One region of the Nocardiopsis baichengensis YIM 90130 genome, then DNA from elsewhere that is predicted to be linked to it. Evidence: predicted binding sites of a transcription regulator. Region 1 holds the regulator's gene; each other region holds the start of a gene.

The links. The regulator HrcA, encoded in region 1, represses chaperone genes, less so after heat shock. The targets are predictions, from matches to a motif close to TTGGCACTCTCNNNNNGAGAGTGCCAA.
Region 2: a site for HrcA is predicted at 2,665-2,691, ahead of groES (co-chaperone GroES). Genes of this name have one in related genera too.
Region 3: a site for HrcA is predicted at 2,009-2,035, ahead of C892_RS30710 (FmdB family zinc ribbon protein). Genes of this name have one in related genera too.
Region 4: a site for HrcA is predicted at 1,310-1,336, ahead of groL (chaperonin GroEL). Genes of this name have one in related genera too.

Annotation. Positions count from the first base shown of each region.
Region 1 covers NZ_ANAS01000009.1:266,348-271,133, reverse strand. The annotation lists gene C892_RS32170 (DUF4870 domain-containing protein) at 51-845, opposite strand; gene C892_RS0109840 (DUF3097 domain-containing protein) at 947-1,753, opposite strand; gene hrcA (heat-inducible transcriptional repressor HrcA) at 2,177-3,190, shown strand; gene dnaJ (molecular chaperone DnaJ) at 3,191-4,342, shown strand; gene C892_RS0109825 (16S rRNA (uracil(1498)-N(3))-methyltransferase) at 4,342-4,786, shown strand, end outside.
Region 2 covers NZ_ANAS01000019.1:281,032-285,817, forward strand. The annotation lists gene C892_RS0116615 (coiled-coil domain-containing protein) at 1-962, opposite strand, end outside; gene C892_RS0116620 (class I SAM-dependent methyltransferase) at 1,341-2,606, opposite strand; gene groES (co-chaperone GroES) at 2,798-3,106, shown strand; gene groL (chaperonin GroEL) at 3,211-4,786, shown strand, end outside.
Region 3 covers NZ_ANAS01000020.1:254,081-258,866, reverse strand. The annotation lists gene glp (molybdotransferase-like divisome protein Glp) at 1-185, opposite strand, end outside; gene galU (UTP--glucose-1-phosphate uridylyltransferase GalU) at 208-1,140, opposite strand; gene C892_RS0117820 (5-formyltetrahydrofolate cyclo-ligase) at 1,301-1,885, shown strand; gene C892_RS30710 (FmdB family zinc ribbon protein) at 2,049-2,447, shown strand; gene C892_RS0117805 (SAF domain-containing protein) at 2,627-3,277, shown strand; gene C892_RS0117800 (MscL family protein) at 3,385-3,813, shown strand; gene C892_RS0117795 (M15 family metallopeptidase) at 3,874-4,786, opposite strand, start outside.
Region 4 covers NZ_ANAS01000005.1:107,373-112,158, reverse strand. The annotation lists gene thrC (threonine synthase) at 1-864, shown strand, start outside; gene C892_RS0104090 (MoaD/ThiS family protein) at 927-1,202, shown strand; gene groL (chaperonin GroEL) at 1,499-3,130, shown strand; gene C892_RS0104080 (septum formation family protein) at 3,349-3,951, shown strand; gene C892_RS0104075 (maleylpyruvate isomerase family mycothiol-dependent enzyme) at 3,965-4,666, shown strand; partial or broken gene C892_RS30335 (dihydrofolate reductase family protein) at 4,682-4,786, opposite strand, start outside.

The sequences.
Region 1 (4,786 bases):
GGCCAGAGGTCAGGGGCCGGGAATCGGTCGGCGCCGACCGCCGGCGCCGGTCACTTCACCGGGCGGAGGGCCACCGGGTACCGGTACCACCCGCCCTTGTTGGCGCTGGCCGCGGCCAGGACGCCGAACAGGATGGACAGCCCCCAGATCAGCGCGATGAGCACCGACCCGATCCAGGACACCGCCGGTGTCAGGAACGCGAGCACGATGTAGACGATCCACGCGAGGGCGTAGGGGATGAGCAGGGTCAGCTGGAAGTTGAGCGCCTCGGCGGCGTGGTGCCGCCCGAACGCCGACCGGTGCTTCTGGCTGGAGAGGACCAGCAGCGCCGGCACCCAGCCCAGGCAGGCCGTCACCACTCCGGCAAGGTGGGCGATCATCGCCCAGGTGGGGTCCTCGGCCGAGGGGGCCGGACCCGAGCCGGGGACCGTGCCGCCGCCGGGGAAGCCGGGGACCGCCGGGCCCGGCGCGCCGTGGCCGGCCGCCGGCTGCTGACCGGTCGCCGGACCGTGGGGCGCCCCCGGCCCCGGCGGGACCGGGCCGCCGGGCGGGGCCATCCGCGGCCCGCCCTGCTGGGGCTGCCCGTAGGGCTGGTGCGCCGCGGGGCCGGGCGCCGGGTACCCGCCGGTGGCGGGGTGCGGCGGCGGCCCTCCGGCCTGCGGGGTGGAGCCGGGCCCCTGCGGGGCCTGCTGCGGGCCCTGGGGCTGCTGGGGCTGCGGCGGCGACTGCGGTGCGAACCCCGGCCGACCACCGGTCCCCGGTCCGCCGGCGCCTCCGGGCGCGGCTCCGCCCGATCCCTGTGCGGGGTCCGGAGGCTGCTGCTGATTGGGCGGGGTCTCGCTCATCTCGTCCCTTGGCTTGCCGATTGCGTGGTGCTGCGGTCCCGGTCGTGCGCCGACGGGCGCCCGGCCGCCGCACGCCGCGCCGGTACCGCGGTTCCGACGCCCTAGTCTTGCATCGCGGGCGGCACCGTGACGAAGTCGATCAACTCTTCGACGCGGCCGAGCAGCTCCGGTTCCACGTCCTTGTACGACCGGACCGCGCCGAGGATGCGCCGCCACGCCTCCCCGGGCTCCTCGCGGATCCCCAGCGCCGCCAGCACCCCCTCCTTCCAGGGCGTGCCGCGCGGGATCTCGGGCCAGGCCCCGATGCCGAGCGCCGAGGGCTTCACAGCCTGCCACACGTCGATGAACGGGTGGCCGGTGACCAGCACGTGCGGGGAGGAGACGCGCTCGGCGATCCGGCTCTCCTTGGAGCCGGGGACCAGGTGGTCCACGAGCACGCCGAGGCGGCGCCCGGGGCCGGGGGCGAACGCCTCCACGATGGCGGGCAGGTGGTCCACGCCCTCCAGGTACTCCACGGCCACGCCCTCCACACGGAGGTCGTGGCCCCAGATCTTCTCGACCAGCTCGGCGTCGTGCACGCCCTCGACGTAGATGCGGCTCTCCTGGGCCACGCGCGCGCCCGCGCCGCGCACCGCGACCGAACCGGAGGCGCTCAGCACCGGACCCGCAGGGGCGGGCGCCGAGGGCCGGACCGCCGTGGCGGGGCGGCCCTCGACCAGGAAGGCCGCCGGCTCCAGCTGGAAGACGCGGGTGCCGCCCTGCCGGTCCTCCAGGGTGACGGTGGACTTGTCCCAGGTCACCACGGCCCCGCAGAAGCCCTCGTCGGCCGACTCCAGGACCAGCCCCGGCTCCAGGACGACCTCGGCGATGCGGTCCTTGTGCGGCCGCCGCCAGTCGCCCGCGAGCACGTCGGAACCGTATCTGTCGGAATTCGTAGGCACGGCGGGGATTGTAGTGGGAACGGGGCCGCGGGGCCCGGCATGCGCGCCGGACGCGCCCTGCTCCCCGGGCGCTCCCCGGGCGCGGGGGCGTACCGGAGGCCTTCCGGGCCCCCTGCGCCCCGAGGGGCGGCCGTGCCGGACGGGGAGGGCCCGGAGCGGCTGCGGCACCGGTGCGGAGCCGACCGTCGGTCCCGGTCGGAAGCGGTGCGGTCGGCCACAGATGACCGCCGGGTGTCCGCGATGCGGCGTCCGGGGGCGGGCATGTGCCATGCTCCGGAGGGTCCACCGCCGTGCCCGGGCACGGGCCGCCGTCGGGGCAGGTCCCAGGGCGGTTGGACCGGGGCGCATAGAATTAGCACTTAAGACCACGGAGTGCCAGGAGGTGAGCGCGTGCTAGACGACCGGAAGCTGGCCGTCCTGCGTGCCATCGTCGAGGACTACGTGTCCACGAACGAGCCGGTGGGGTCCAAGGCCCTGGCCGAGCGCCACTCCCTGGGCGTATCCCCGGCCACGATCCGCAACGACATGGTCGCGCTGGAGGAGGACGGGTACATCGCCCAGCCCCACACCAGCGCCGGGCGGATCCCCACCGACAAGGGGTACCGCCTGTTCGTCGACCGCCTCTCCACGGTCAAGCCGCTGTCCGGGGCCGAGCGCCGGGCCATCGAGACGTTCCTGAGCGGAGCCGTCGACCTGGACGAGATCGTCGCCCGCACGGTTCGGCTGCTGGCGCAGCTGACCCGGCAGGTCGCCATCGTCCAGTACCCCTCGCTCACCCGCTCCTACGTCCAGCACGTGGAGCTGGTGCCGCTGGGCCCGAACCGGGTGATGATGGTGCTGATCACCAACACCGGCCGGGTCGAGCAGCGTGTCATCGACCACCTGGAAGGGGTGGCCGAGGAGGGCGTGGACCGGCTGCGCCAGGTGCTCAACCAGGCCACCGCCGGGCAGTGGCTCAACGACGTGCCCGCCGCCGTGGCCGACCTGGCCGCGCAGGCACCGCCGGAGGACCGGCAGCTGACCGCCTCGGTGCTGTCGGTGCTGCTGGAGAGCCTGGTGGAGCGGCACGAGGAGAAGGTGGTGCTGGGAGGCACCGCCAACCTGGCGCGGATGGGCTTCACGGCCGGCCTGCGGGACGTGCTGGAGGCCTTGGAAGAAAACGTGGTCCTGATCCGTTTGCTCGGGGAGGCGGGGGATCCCTCCATGCTCACCGTGAGCATCGGCGCGGAGAACCCCTATGAGGGCCTGAGGGGCACCTCCATCGTCTCCGCGGGTTACGGCATGGGCGATCAGACCCTGGCCAAACTCGGTGTGGTCGGACCGACACGCATGGACTATCCGGGAACGATGGGAGCGGTACGCGCGGTGGCTCGGTACATTTCTTCGATTCTGGCGGGGCAGTAAGTGGCGAGAGACTATTACGAGATCCTCGGTGTGCGCCGGGACGCGTCTCAGGACGAGATCAAGAAGGCGTACCGTCGGCTCGCTCGGGAGCTGCATCCCGACGTCAACCCCGACCCGGCCACCCAAGAGCGCTTCAAGGAAGTGACCCAGGCCTACGAGGTCCTCTCCGACGATGAGAAGCGCCGGATGTTCGACATGGGGGCCGACCCGTTCGCCCCCGGTGGCGGCGGCGGGGCCGGAGGCGCCGGCGGCTTCGGTGCGGCCGGCTTCCCCTTCGACGACATCATGAACGCCTTCTTCGGGGGGCAGGCCGGCGGCGGCCGGGGCAGCGCGCGCGACCGCGTGCGCCGCGGGCGCAGCATCAAGATCCGGGTCGAGCTGGACCTGTCGGAGACCGCGTTCGGCGTCACCAAGGACGTGACGTTCCCGACCGCGGTCCTGTGCGACACCTGCGAGGGCGAGGGGACCGCCGAGGGCACCAGCCGGCACACCTGTGACATGTGCCAGGGGCGCGGCGAGGTGTCCCAGGTCACCCGGTCCTTCCTGGGGCAGGTCATGACGACGCGCCCGTGCCCGCAGTGCTCGGGCCAGGGCAGTGTCATCACCGACCCGTGCGCGGACTGCGCCGGTGAGGGCCGGGTGCGCGAGCGCGTCACCCGCAAGGTGCAGATCCCGGCCGGTGTCGAGGACGGCACCCAGATCCAGCTGGCCGGAGAGGGCGAGGTGGGCCCCAACGGGGGTCCGCGCGGCGACATCTTCCTGGAGATCGTCCAGCGCCCGCACTCGGTGTTCGAGCGCCGGGGCGACGACCTGCACTGCACCATAACGGTGCCGATGACGGCGGCCGCGCTGGGCGCCTCGTTCACCTTCGACACCCTGGACGGCACCGAGGAGATCGACCTGCGACCGGGCACGGGCTCCGGGCACGTCATCACCCTGGCCGGCAAGGGCGTCAAGCACCTGGACGGCGGCGGCCGCGGCGACCTGATGATCCAGGTCGACGTGGAGACCCCGGCCAAGCTGGACGAGGAGCAGGAGGCGCTGCTGCGCAAGTTCGCCGAGCTGCGCGGTGAGACCCAGCCCCCGGGCAAGTTCAGCCCCGGGCACGGCGGACTGTTCTCCCGGCTGCGGGACGCCTTCGGGGCCCGCTGATGACCGCGCCGGTCTTCCTCGCCGAGGAGGGCGGGCTGGACGGCGCCACCGCGGTGCTGCGCGGCCCCGAGGGGCGGCACGCCGCGGCGGTGCGCCGCATCGCGGTGGGGGAGCAGGTCGACCTGGTGGACGGTGCGGGCGTGCGCGCCCGCTGCACCGTCACCGAGGTCGGCAAGGACACGGTGGTGTGCGCGGTGCGCGAGCGCAGGGCCGAGCCCGAGCCGCGCCCGCGCCTGACCGTGCTCCAGGCCCTGGCCAAGGGCGACCGCGGCGAGCTCGCGGTGGAGATGATGACCGAGGCCGGGGTGGACCGGATCGTGCCGTGGGCGGCCGAGCGGTGCGTGGCCCGCTGGAAGGGCGACCGCACCGCCAAGTCGCTGGCCAAGTGGCGCTCGACGGCGCGCGAGGCCGCCAAGCAGGCCCGCCGCGCCCGCGTCCCGGAGG
Region 2 (4,786 bases), on a different contig from region 1:
GAGGTGAGCGCCTCGCGCTGCTCCTGCAGCGTGCCGGAGAGCGCCTCGTGGTTCTCGACCGCGCGGGTCTCGGCCGCCTCGCGCTGTTCCCGCAGGGCGGTGGTGAGGGCTTCGTGGTTCTCGGTGGCGCGGGTCTCCAGGGCCTCGCGCTGTTCGCGCAGCGCCGTGGTGAGGGCTTCGTGGTTCTCGGTGGCGCGGGTCTCCAGGGCCTCGCGCTGTTCGCGCAGCGCCGTGGTGAGGGCTTCGTGGTTCTCGCCGACGCGGGCCTCCAGCGACCCGTGCTGCTCCTGCAGGGCGGTGGTGAGGGCTTCGTGGTTCTCGCCGACGCGGGCCTCCAGCGACCCGTGCTGCTCCTGCAGCGCCGTGGTCAGCGTCTCGGCCCGCTCCTTCTCGGACTCCGACAGCGCCCCGAGCGACGACTCCAGCGACTCCACACGCTCGACCAGCGCCGCCAGGCGCTCCTCGGTCGCCGCCGAGAGCGCCTGCACGCCCCCGCCGACCTCCTCGACCCCGGTGCCGACCTCGTCCAGGCGGGCCCGGGTGCGGGCCTGCTCCTCGGAGAGCTCCTTGATCCGGTCCAGCGCGCTGGTGACGTGGTCGGCCACCCCCCGCACGTCGGACCGCAGCGCCGGGATCTCGGCGAGCGGCTTGACCCGCTGCCCGACCATCTCGATGTGCTCGGCGAGGGTCTCGGCCCACTCCGGCGGGCGCGCGCCCAGGTCGTCGACCTTGCCCTGGACGGCGGAGACCGCCTCGGCGAGCGTGGTGAACTCCCGTTCGCGGAACTCGCGCAGGAGCCACTCCATGCCCTCCAGGCGCTGGCGCATCTCCTCGGACACCGCGCCCTGGGACTTCTGCTCGGAGACCTGCTCCTGGGCGGCCCGGGACAGCAGGTCCCGCATCCGGTCGGAGATGCCGGTCTGACCTCCCCCGTTGAGGAAGTTGTGGCTGCTCTGTTCCACCGAGGCGCTCCTTAAGTGCTCTGAAGAGGGCCCCCGGCCCGGACGGAAGGGACGGGGGAGGGAGAAGTCGGGACGTCGGCGCGGGGGCGGCGGGGCGCATCACCCGGCGCCAGGGGTCGAACGCGTGCGGTGACCGTCGCGGGCGCGGCGGTGGGGCGAGGGCTCGGAGCGCGCCCGCCTGCCGCCGCCGGACGGATCCGCCGAAAGGGAAACGCCGACCGCGCGGGCCAGTTTAACGACATGGGCCTCGCTCGCCGCGGTCGAGTGCCGAAGATCGCTTGTCTCCCGGAAGTTCCACGGAGCAACGCTAGTACCGGAATCACCGGGAGTCATCGCCGTTCCACTGAATTCCCGAAAAGCGCAATTCATCCCTTTTGTTCAAGAGGCGCCGCTGACCTCGGAACACAGCAGGCAGAACGGCTTCTCGCCGATCCGGGTGAGCACCACCACCACCGATCCGGGGCCCGTGGCGCGCAGGTCGCGGCGGAGCCGCTCCACGTCCACGGCCGATCCGCGTTTCTTAATCGTTACGGTGCCCGCCCCGCGGGCGCGCACCGCGGCGCGCAGCCGCTTGAGCGAGAACGGCATCGCCTCGTGCACTTCATAGGCGCGGCAGAACGGCGTGTCCACCAGCCGGTCGGAGGCGATGTAGGCGATGCGCGGATCCAGCAGCACCCCCTCGACCTGCGCGGCCGCCTCGGCCACCAGGTGCGCCCGGACCACCGCGCCGTCCGGCTCGTACAGGTAGCGCCCCGGGGCGCCGACCGGGGCCCCCTCCTCCTCGGCGCCGCCGGCCAGGGTGCGGGCACGGCCGCCGCGCAGCAGGGTGGCCCGGCGCGCCGCCCCGTCGGCCAGCCCGCCGTACCACAGCGCCGCCTCCTTCACCTCGCCGTCCACCGACACCCACTCGGCCGACACCCCGGGCGCGATCCGCTCGTACGGCAGCCCGGGCGCGGCCTTCACGCAGGCCGCGGGCGCCGCCTGCGCCAGCGCCTCGACGGTGTCCCAGGCGGGGGAGTAGGCGTCCGGGTCGAACACCCGCCCCCGCTTCCCCCGCCGCGCGGGGTCGCAGAAGAGCGCGTCGGTGCCGGGGGCGGGGGCCCACTCCGGGCCGACCGTGCCCACGCGCACGCCGACCCGGTCGTCCACCCCCAGCGCCGCCATGTTGGCGGCGGCGACCCGCGCGGTGTGCGGGTCGGCGTCCACCGCCTCCACCCGCAGGCCGGACCCGGCCAGCGCCGCCGCGTCCGCCCCGATGCCGCAGCACAGGTCGGCCACCCGGCCCCCCTCGCCCAGTGCCGCGGCGAACCGCGCGGCCCGGTGCCGCGCCGCCTCGGCGCGGGTGGCCTGCTCCAGGCCGTCGGAGGTGAAGAACATCCGCGCGGCACGGTCGCCGAACTTCTCGCGCGCGCGTGAGCGCAGCCGCGCCTGGGTGAGCGCCGCCGCCGCGACGCCCGCCGGGTCGGCGCCGCCGGGCAGCTCACCGGCGGCCTCCTCGGCCACCGCCCGCAGGCGGGTGGCGGCGCGGAGCGCATCGCCGCGGGCCTCCTCCAGCGCGGCCTGCTCCAGCAGCCGCCCGCCCACCGGTGTGAGCAGCGCCGCGAACGCCTCGCCGGCCCGCTCACCAGGCCCTGTCTCGGGCAATGCTTCCCCCTGTGACCAGTTGTTTGACGCGCCCGAGAGGCCGGGCTAATGTTCGGTACTGGCACTCTCGACGGTAGAGTGCTAATCGCGACGAGGCCGGTCTGGCACCCGCGACGGCAGGCCGCCGTGGTCGCCCCTTTTGACAAGAATGCCGTTCCGCATCATCGAACCTGAAGGGGGAGGTCACACCCGTGTCGACCGCCACCAAGACCGTCCTGAAGCCGCTTGAGGACCGCGTCGTCGTCAAGACGCTCGAGGCCGAGCAGACCACCGCCTCCGGCCTGGTCATCCCGGACACCGCCAAGGAGAAGCCCCAGGAGGGCGAGGTCCTGGCCGTGGGCCCGGGCCGCCTGGACGACAAGGGCAACCGCGTCGCCCTCGACGTCAAGGTCGGCGACGTCGTCCTGTACAGCAAGTACGGCGGCACCGAGGTCAAGTACGACAACGAGGAGTACCTCGTCCTCTCCGCCCGCGACCTGCTCGCGGTCGTCGAGAAGTAGGACCTCCTCGCACCGTTCTGCGGTGCACCAGCCCCGGCCGGCCCGCGTGCCGGGCGGGGCTTTCGCACATCACCGTACTTGCACGGAGAGGCAGTTCCACAGCCATGCCGAAGATCCTGGAGTTCGAGGAGGACGCCCGCCGCGCCTTGGAGCGCGGCGTCGACCGCCTCGCCAACGCCGTGAAGGTGACCCTGGGCCCCCGCGGCCGCAACGTCGTCATCGACAAGAAGTTCGGCGCCCCGACCATCACCAACGACGGCGTGACCGTCGCGCGCGAGGTGGAGCTGGAGGACCCCTACGAGGACCTGGGGGCCCAGCTGGTCAAGGAGGTCGCCACCAAGACCAACGACGCCGCCGGCGACGGCACCACCACCGCCACCGTGCTGGCCCAGGCCCTGGTCAAGGAGGGGCTGCGCAGCGTCGCCGCGGGCGCCTCCCCGGTCGCCCTGCGCAAGGGCATCGGCGTGGCCGCCGAGGCGGTGTCCAACGCCCTGCTGGAGCGTGCCCGCGAGGTCGGCGAGCGCGCCGACATCGCCTACGTGGCCACCAACTCCGCCCAGGACGCCCAGATCGGCGACCTGATCGCCGAGGCCTTCGACAAGGTGGGCAAGGACGGTGTCATCACCGTCGAGGAGTCCCCGGCCATGGGGCTGGACCTGCAGTTCACCGAGGGCCTGCAGTTCGACAAGGGGTACGTCTCCCCCTACTTCGTCACCGACGGCGACCGCCAGGAGGCGGTGCTGGAGAACGCCCTGATCCTGATCCACCAGGGCAAGATCTCCAACCTCAACGAGCTGCTGCCGCTGCTGGAGAAGATCGTCCAGCAGAAGAAGCCGGTGCTGATCATCGCCGAGGACATCGAGGGCGACGCGCTGGGCGCCCTGGTGCTCAACAAGATCCGCGGCGCCCTCAACGTCGCCGCGGTCAAGGCCCCCGGCTTCGGCGAGCGCCGCAAGGCCATGCTGCAGGACATCGCGGTCCTCACCGGCGGCCAGGTCATCGCCGAGGAGGTCGGCCTGACCCTGGAGAACGCCGAGATCGACGTGCTGGGCACCGCCCGCCGCATCACCGTCACCAAGGACGAGACCACCATCGTCGACGGCGGCGGCGAGCAGTCCGAGGTCGACGACCGGGTCCGCCAGATCCGCAAGGAGATCGAGGCCAGCGACTCGGACTGGGACCGCGAGAAGCTCCAGGAGCGCCTGGCCAAGCTGGGCGGCGGCGTCTCGGTGCTGCGCGTGGGCGCGGCCACCGAGGTCGAGCTCAAGGAGAAGAAGCACCGCCTGGAGGACGCGATCTCGGCCACCCGCGCCGCGATCGAGGAGGGCATCGTCCCCGGCGGCGGCGCCTCCCTGGTGCACGCCGTCTCGGCCCTGGACGGCCTGGACCTGACCGGCGACGAGGCCACCGGCGCCGACATCATGCGCCGCGCCCTGCCCGAGCCGGCCCGCTGGATCGCGGTCAACGCCGGCGCCGAGGGCTACGTGGTCACCTACAAGATCGCCGAGCTGGACGCCGGCCAGGGCTTCAACGCCGCCACCGGCACCTACGGCGACCTGATGGCCCAGGGCATCATCGACCCGGTCAAGGTCACCCGCTCCGCGGTGGAGAACGCCGCCTCCATCGCCGGCATGCTGCTCACCACCGAGGCCCTGGTGGTGGACAAGCCGGAGGAGGACG
Region 3 (4,786 bases), on a different contig from region 1:
GCGGTGTCGGCGGCGACCACGGCGTAGCCGTCCATGCCGGAGTTGTCGAACGGCGGCAGCGAGACCGGGGCCGTCACGTCCTCGGCGAGCACCGCGCCCTGGGCGCGCAGCAGGTCCAGCTCGATCGGCGGGACCGGTCGCACCAGCCCGAGGATGTCGGATATGTGCCGCTCGACGCTCTTCATCGGTCCCCTTTCGCCACCGGTGTCACCCCGGCTGCGCGCCGGGGTCCTGCGCGGCCGCGAACTCCCGCAGCCACGGAACGAACTCCGCGGCGAGGTCGGGCCGCGCACACGCGAATTCCACCACAGTGCGAAGGTAGTCGACCTTGTTTCCGGTGTCGTAGCGCTGGCCCCGGAAGAGCACGCCGTGCACCGGGCCGCCCTCGTCCGGCTTGCGCCGGGCCAGCTCCCTCAGGGCGTCGGTGAGCTGGATCTCGCCGCCGCGCCCGGGCGGGGTGTCGCGCAGGACGCCGAAGACCTCCGGGGCGCACACGTAGCGGCCGATGATCGCCCAGCGGCTGGGGGCCGACTCCTGCGGCGGCTTCTCCACCAGGTCGGTCACGTGCACCACGTCGGGGTCCTCGGTGGGCTCGATCGCCGCGCAGCCGTAGAGGGAGACCTGTTCGGGCTCGACCTCCATGAGGGCCACGACGCTGCCCCCGCGCTCGGCCTGCACGTCGATCATCCGCTTGAGCAGGCCCTCGCTTGCGCCGATGAGGTCGTCGCCGAGCAGGACGGCGAAGGGCTCCCCGGCCACGTGCGCGTCGGCGCACAGCACCGCGTGGCCCAGCCCGCGCGGCTCGCCCTGGCGGACGTAGTGCACCTGGGCCAGCTCGCTGGACTCGCGCACCGAGCGCAGCCGCTCGGCGTCGTCCTTGGCCCGCAGCGCCTCCTCCAGCTCGTAGGCGCGGTCGAAGTGGTCCTCGATGGAGCGCTTGCTGCGGCCGGTGACCATCAGGACGTCGTTCAGGCCGGCGTCGACCGCCTCCTCGACGACGTACTGGATCGCGGGCTTGTCGACGATCGGCAGCATTTCCTTGGGGGTGGCCTTGGTCGCCGGAAGGAACCTCGTGCCGAGTCCCGCGGCCGGGACCACGGCCTTGGTCACCCGGGGCAGGGAGTGTCGCGTATCCGTCATGAGCGCACTCTAGGACACCGAAAGGCCGCTCCCGGGCCGCAGCGCGCGGGCTGACCTGGGGATCCGGGCGAAACGCCCGGTCGTGCGGGTGTCGGCCGTACGGCGTTCACCGCCCCTTTCCCCCCTTCTCACACCGGCGCTTCCTGCCAGACTTGCGCGCATGGACGCTGATGCGAAGGCGGAGAAGGAGCGGCTGCGCAGGCGGTTGCTCGACGCGCGCGCGGGCCTGTCCCCGGAGCGGCGGGACCGCGCGGGGTCGGAGCTGCGCGACGCGGCGGCCGAGGTGCCCGAGCTCGCCACCGCGGGGACGGTGGCGGTGTACTACTCGGTGGAGGACGAGCCGGACACCCGCAAGCTGGTGACGATGCTGTGGAAGCGCGGCGCCTATGTGCTGCTGCCGGTCTTCCTCCCCGACCGCTCGCTCGACTGGGCCGCCTATGACGGGCCCGAGAGCGTGGCCCCCGCGCGCTTCGGGCTGCTGGAGCCGACAGGGCCCCGGTACGGCACGGACGCGATCGCCCGGGCCTCGGTGGTGCTGGCGCCGGCGCTGGCGGTCGACCGGGCGGGGCTGCGGCTGGGGCGCGGGGCGGGATGCTACGACCGCGCGCTCTCCCTGGTCGGGCCGAACACCCTCACCCTCGGGGTGATTTACGACACAGAGTTCGTGGACGCGGTTCCGGCCGAGCCCCACGACCGGCCCGTGGACGGGGTCCTCACCCCGCAGGACGGCCTCCGCCGACTGTGACCTGGCGGGAAGCGGGCGGGGAGCGGAACACCCGGGGGCGGGGCCGCGTTGCATCCACCGGCGACACGGAGCCGGGCGTGTCGGCCCCCGAGGTCGCGGGCGTGCTGATCAACCGCGTACTATTTAGCAGTCGACGGGCGAGAGTGCCAGCAAGGAGGATCACGTGCCTACATACCAGTACGTCTGCACCGAGTGCGACGAACCGCTGGAGGTCGTGCAGAAGTTCAGCGACGATTCGCTGACCACCTGCCCCTCGTGCGAGGGGCGCCTCCGCAAGGTGTACTCGGCGGTGGGCATCGTCTTCAAGGGCTCGGGCTTCTACCGCACCGACAGCGCCAAGACCTCCGACAGCTCGGCGATCACGGGATCCTCGTCCTCGAACGGCGAGGCGTCGTCCTCCTCGAACGACTCCTCCTCCGAGAGCACGCCGTCGGGCACGTCGTCCGCCCCGTCCTCGTCCTCGTCGAGCACCTCGTCGTCGAACGGCTCCTCGGGCTCCTCCTCGGGCTCCGGCACCTCCTCGTCGTCGAGCAGCGCGCCCGCCAAGGCCGCCTCGACCTGATCCGCCGCGCGGCCCGGCGGCCACGTCCCGACCGGTACGCCGCGCCGCCCACGGCTCCGAAGGCCGGGACCCGCTCGCGGGCCCCGGCCTTCGCCGTCTCCCCCGCCCCCTCAGGCCCGGCCGTCCACAGCCCTGCGGCCGCTCCCCCGCCGCCCCGGCGGGCGGCCTAGGGTGCCCGCATGACGCTCCGGCGACGGACCGCCCTCGCCCTGGCCCGCCACCGCGGCGCCCTCGGGACGCTGTGCGCCGCCCTCGCACTGGCGGGGGCCGTCCTGCTGCTCCGCCCGGTCCCCGACGACGCGACCGCGGTGGTCGTCGCCGCACGCGACCTGTCGCCGCTCGACCCGGTCTCCGCCTCCGACGTGGAGGTCGGCGCGCTTCCCTCCTCGGCCGTGCCCGCAGGGGCGCTGCGGCCCGGCGAGGAACCGGTGGGCGGCGCACTGACCGGTCCGGTGCGGCGCGGGGAGGTGCTCACCGACGCGCGGCTGTCCGGCCCGCCCGCCGCCGGGTACGGGCCCGGCACGGTGGCGGTGCCGGTGCGGGTCGCCGACGCGCAGGCGGCGGCGCTGGTCGCCCCCGGCAGCCGGGTCGACCTGGTCGCCGCGGAGCCGGCCGCCACGGCACCGGACCAGGGCTGGGCGGGCGAGGGCGGCGGGCCGCCGCCCGAGGCCGCCGTACTGGCCGAGGACCGGCCGGTGGTCGCCGTCCCCGAGGGCGGCCCGGACGCCGCGGGCGGGGCGCTCATCGTGGTCGCCGCCGCCGAGGACGAGGCCGCGGGGCTGGCGGCGGCGTCCGCGCGCGGCGGGGTGGCCCTGACGATCCGCAGTTGACCGATGACCTGGCGTAGTGAATCCTGTTCCGCGCGGTTCCGGCGCCCCGAGCCCCCGGGCGCCGCAGACGAGGGCCGCAGATGTGAACGGGATGGGACGACCGACCGATGGATGGTTTCAAGAAGTTCCTGCTCCAGGGCAACCTGGTGCAGCTGGCGGTCGCCGTGGTGATCGGCGCCGTCTTCTCCGAACTGATCACGGCCTTCACCGAAGGCTTCATCACCCCGCTGCTGGGGATCTTCGGAGGCATCCCCGCCTTCGGCGAGCTCTACTTCGAGATCAATGGCAGCCGGTTCCTGTACGGCAGGTTCATCGACGCGCTGATCGGCTTCCTGCTGACCGCGGCGATCCTGTACTTCTTCGTCGTGATGCCGGTCGCCAAGCTCATGGATCGGATGAGCAAGGCCGAAGAGGCGACCACGCGCGACTGCCCGCACTGCTTCAGCGAGATCAGCCGCAAGGCCGAGCGCTGCCCGCAGTGCACCTCGCAGGTCACCCCCGACGCGCTCGGACCGGAGCAGCCCGCCGCCACCTGAGCGGAGGGGCGGGGTCCACACGGCCCCGCCCTCCGGGCCCTCCCGGGCCCACCATCGCGCCTATCCCGCGAACTCGGCCTCGTACTCCCAGTGCCAGGGCTCGAACGGGTTGGAGTAGGCCCACTGCGGGTGGAACCAGCCCCACTGCCGGGAGTTCTCCTCCAGCCAGTTGAACTGGGGCGATCCCTGGTTCTGCACCCCGCCGCAGATGTCGATCGCCAGGCCCCAGCCGTGGTTGGAGGTGCCGGGGACGGCCGCGTTGCCGGGCGGCTGCTCGGCGTAGACGCGCTGCTGGTTCGGGTAGTCGCGGTAAGAGCTGGTGAGGCACATCTGGCTGCCGAACTGCTCGGTGTAGGCCTTGTTCATCTCCATGAAGTCCACGGCCGCGTCGGCCCGCAGGAACTCGCCGCCCTGCGGCAGCTCGCACAGCGCCCCCTGCGGGAGCAGGCCGTTGGGGTAGCCGGAGGCCTCCTCGCCCTTGCTGGGGTCGCACTCCACGCCGGCCATGTAGGCGTCGACGTCCAGGCCGCGGTCCTCCAACTCCTTGGTGAGCGCCTCAGAGCTCTCCTCGGACTGCTTCTTGAGGTCCTCCAGGTCGCCCTTGAGCTCGACGCGGGCGAGCTGGGTCTCGGCCTGCAGGCCCTGGGCCTCGTTGGTGAGCTCCACCTGCCGGTCGCGCAGCTCGTTGGCCTCCTCGATGAGGGAGTCCTTGTCCTCGGAGAGCTTGCTGACGTAGGAGTCGACGCGCAGGTCCTGCTGGATGCTCCCGGAGGCCATCATCCCCATGGCACCGGCGTCGGGCTGCTGGTAGAGGGTGCTGGCCATCTGGGACAGCGGCTCGCGCATGTCGCCGAGTTCGAGCTCGGTCTGCTGCAGCTCGTGCAGCGTGGAGACGAGCTCCTCCTGGGCGGCGTCGAGGTCCTTCTCCCGGTCGGTGTAGTCCTCGGTGGCCTTCTCCAGCTCCTCCTTGGCC
Region 4 (4,786 bases), on a different contig from region 1:
AACTTCGGCTTCACCACCCTGTCCTGCTCCTCCACCGGCAACCTGGCCGGGGCCGTGGGCGCGGCCGCCGCGCGCGCCGGCTTCGAGTCCTGCGTGTTCATCCCGGCCGGCCTGGAGGAGGGCAAGGTCGTCATGGCCGCGGTCTACGGCGGCCGCCTGGTGGCCCTCGACGGCACCTACGACGACGTGAACCGCTTCTGCTCGGAGCTGATCGGCGACCCGGTCGGCGAGGGCTGGGGCTTCGTCAACGTCAACCTGAGGCCCTACTACGCCGAGGGCTCCAAGACGCTGGCCTACGAGATCGCCGAGCAGCTGGGCTGGCGCCTGCCGGAGCAGATCGTGGTGCCCATCGCCTCGGGCTCCCAGCTCACCAAGATCGACAAGGGCTTCCGCGAGCTCATCGCGCTGGGCCTGGTGGAGGACCGCCCCTACAAGGTGTTCGGCGCCCAGGCGACCGGCTGCTCCCCGGTCGCCCGGGCCTACGAGGAGGGCCACGACGTCATCCAGCCGGTCAAGCCGGACACCATCGCCAAGTCGCTGGCGATCGGCAACCCGGCGGACGGCCCCTACGTGCTGGACGTGTGCCGGCGCACCGGCGGCGCGGTCGGCCACGTCGGCGACGCCGAGGTCGTCGAGGCGATCTCCCTGCTGGCGCGCACCGAGGGGGTCTTCGCCGAGACGGCCGGCGGCGTGACCACCGGCGTACTGCGCAAGCTGCTGGCCGAGGGCGCGGTCGACCCGGCCAAGGAGACGGTCGTGCTGAACACCGGCGACGGCCTGAAGACCCTGAACGCGGTGGACGCCGGCGTCACCGCCACCATCAAGCCCTCCCTGGGCGCGTTCCGCGAGGCCGGGCTGGCCTGACCCGGCCGGACCCGCCGCCCCGAGAACCGCCGCACCACCGACACCCGAGGAGTACCCGCACCATGAGCGTGAGCGTTCGCGTCCCCACCATCCTGCGCACCTACACCCAGGACGCCTCCCAGGTCACCGCCGAGGGCGCGACCCTGAAGGAGGTCCTGGCCGACCTGGACGCCAACCACCCGGGCATCCGCGCCCGCATCCTGGACGACGCCGGGAAGATCCGCCGTTTCGTCAACGTCTATGTGGGGGACGAGGACGTGCGCTTCGCGGAGGGCTTGGACACCGCCACCAAGGACGGCGTCGAGGTCTCCATCATCCCGGCGGTGGCCGGGGGCTGACCCGACCGGTCGACCGCGCACGGGCCGCGTCCGGCACTGCCGGGCGCGGCCCGTTCATGTGCTGTTTGACCTGCGGGTCATCAGGAGAGGAACCTTGTCCGGGGCCGTTTGCACTCGCCATGGGGGAGTGCTAAAAAGGGGATCGTTAGCACTCCGATCGAGTGAGTGCTAACCAGGATCGAGACGATGAGGCCGCGGGCGCCGGCGGCCGGACAGCCGGCGGACCGCGGTCGTCCGTCGCGGGCGTCGGCTCGTTCCCTTCGCGTATCAGCCCGTCCCGGGAGGACAGGAAGTCTATGGCAGCCAAACTGATCGCGTTCGACGAGGAAGCCCGTCGCGGCCTTGAGCGCGGCATGAACACGCTCGCTGACGCCGTGAAGGTCACGCTCGGCCCGAAGGGCCGCAACGTCGTTCTGGAGAAGAAGTGGGGCGCCCCCACGATCACCAACGACGGCGTCTCCATCGCCAAGGAGATCGAGCTCGAGGAGTCGTACGAGAAGATCGGCGCCGAGCTCGTCAAGGAGGTCGCCAAGAAGACCGACGACGTCGCGGGTGACGGCACCACCACCGCCACCGTCCTGGCCCAGGCCATGGTGAGCGAGGGCCTGCGCAACGTCGCCGCGGGCGCCAACCCGATCGGCCTCAAGCGCGGCATCGAGTCCGCCGTCTCCCGCATCAGCGAGGAGCTGGCCAAGCTCTCCAAGGACGTGGAGACCAAGGAGCAGATCGCCTCCACCGCCTCCATCTCCGCCGGCGACGCCCAGATCGGCGAGGTCATCGCCGAGGCGATGGACAAGGTCGGCAAGGAAGGCGTCATCACGGTCGAGGAGGGCCAGACCTTCGGTCTGGAGCTCGAGCTCGCCGAGGGCATGCGCTTCGACAAGGGCTACATCTCGCCCTACTTCGCCACCGACCTGGAGCGGATGGAGACGGTCCTCGAGGACCCCTACATCCTGATCGTCAACTCCAAGATCTCCAACAACAACGAGTTCCTTCCGGTCGTCGAGAAGGTCCTCCAGGCGGGCAAGCCGCTGATGGTGATCGCCGAGGACGTCGAGAGCGCCGCCCTGCAGACGCTCATCGTCAACAAGATCCGCGGCACCTTCAAGTCGGTCGCCGTCAAGGCCCCCGGCTTCGGCGACCGCCGCAAGGCCCAGCTCAGCGACATCGCGGTGCTCACCGGCGGCCAGGTCATCACCGAAGAGGTGGGCCTGAAGCTGGAGAACACCGAGCTGGAGATGCTCGGCCGCGCCCGCAAGGTCGTCGTCACCAAGGACGAGACCACCATCGTGGACGGCTCCGGTGACGCCACCGCGATCCAGGGCCGGGTCAACGAGATCCGCGGCGAGATCGAGCGCACCGACTCCGACTACGACCGCGAGAAGCTGCAGGAGCGCCTGGCCCGCCTGGCCGGCGGTGTCGCGGTCATCAAGGCCGGCGCCGCCACCGAGGTGGAGCTCAAGGAGCGCAAGCACCGCATCGAGGACGCCGTCCGCAACGCCAAGGCGGCCGTCGAGGAGGGCATCCTGCCCGGCGGCGGTGTCGCCCTGCTGCAGGCGGGCGTCCCGGCCTTCGAGAAGCTGGACCTGTCCGGCGACGAGGCGATCGGCGCCGACATCGTCCGCCGCGCCATCGAGGCCCCGCTGAAGCAGATCGCGATCAACTCCGGCCTCGAGGGCGGGGTCGTCGCGGAGAAGGTGAAGAACCTGGAGGCCGGCGTCGGCCTGAACGCCGCCACCGGGGAGTACACCGACCTGTTCAAGGACGGCGTCATCGACCCGACCAAGGTCACCCGCTCGGCTCTGCAGAACGCGGCCTCCATCGCCGGCCTGTTCCTGACCACCGAGGCCGTCATCGCCGAGAAGCCGGAGAAGCAGGCCGCCGGCGGCGGCGACCCGACGGGCGGCATGGGCGGCATGGACTTCTAGTCCCCGTCCCGGCCTTCCGGGTACGCGGCGAACAGCCTGCGACGACGAGGGCGGTCCCCGGCCACCGGGGGCCGCCCTTTCGCATGTCCTGGAGGCACGGGGCGAATCGGCGGCCGGTCCCGGGGAACCGGGGCCCCGTGAACGGCGTCGGAGCGGACGGCGCCCCTCGCCGGCCCTCTCGGGCGCCGCCCCGCCGATCACCGATTTGGAGTTCCCCCATGCCCGTCCGATTCGCTCCGGCCGCCCAGCGGACCGTCGCCGCGCTGGCGCTCGCCGGTGCGGCCCTGACCGCCTCCGGGTGCGGCACGATCCTGGCCAATCTGGAGGAGGCGGCCGACCGGGCCGCCCGCGAGCAGGGGAGCGACACGGCCCCGCCGGAGTCCGCGGCCCCCGCAGAGGAGCCGGAGGAGCCGGAGGAGGACGCGCCCGCGTCCTCGCCGCCGCCCGCCGAGGAGGAGGACGTCGCCGCCTTCGACATCTCCGTCGGCGACTGCCTCAACGACGAGACCCTCGAGGGCGAGGTCTCCGAGGTCCCCAAGGTCGACTGCGCGCAGCCGCACGACTCGGAGGTCTACGCCGCCACCGTCTCCTCGGAGCCGGAGTGGCCCGGCGAGCAGGGCATCCTGGACGAGGCGCAGGAGTTCTGCCAGGAGGAGTTCGCATCCTTCATCGGCGTGCCCTTCGATCAGCAGACGGACTACGAGTTCAGCTTCTACACGCCCACCCGGGGCGCCTTCGAGGACCTGGACCGGGACATCTCCTGCGTCGTCTTCGAGCCGGGCGCGCAGACGACCGGAACCCTCAGGGGCGCCGGGGCCTGAGTAGGCTTCCGGCATGGACATGCGCGAGATCGACGCGGCCACCGGGCGCCTGGTGCGCACGGCCGAACGGCTGACCCCCGAGGAGGTGGCCGCCCCCTCCCTGCTCCCGGGCTGGACGCGCGGCCACGTGCTGACCCATGTGGCCCGCAACGCCGACGCCGTGGCGGGCGTACTGGAGGCGGCGCGGGAGGGCCGGGAGGCCCCCATGTACCGCAGCGAGGAGGCCCGTGACGCCGACATCGCGGCCGGCGCCCCCCGCCCCGCCCCCGAACAGGCCGCGGACCTGCGCTCGTCGGCCGACCGGCTGGCCGCGGCGGTGGCCGCGATGCCGGAGGAGGCGTGGGCCTTCGAGGTGCGGCACCGGTCGGGCGCCGTGTTCTCCGCCGCGGAGCTGCTCGGGATGCGGTACCGGGAGCTGGAGTACCACCACGTCGACCTGGACGCGGGCTACACCCCCGGGCACTGGCCGGAGGGCTTCGTCTCCCGCGAGCTGGAGTCCCTGGTCGGGCGGCTCGCCGGCGCGGACCTGCCGGCGGTGGAGATCGCCGGGGCGGGCACCATCGGCTCGGGGCCCGCGGCGCTGCGCGCCGAGGGGCCCGGGGCGGCCCTGCTGGCCTGGCTGTCGGGCCGCTCCGGTCCGGACGGCCTGACCGTGACCCGCGACGGGGAGCGCGTCGGTTTCGAAGCGCTGCCCGTTCCCCCGCCCCTGGCCTGAGAGGGGCGGCCGGACTCAGGCGCGCCGGTAGAGGGTGTAGTCGGCGCCGCCGTCGAAGCGGTGGCTCTCGACCGGGGTGAACGCGGCGGGGGCGAACCCCGCCCCCGCGAACAGGGGCAG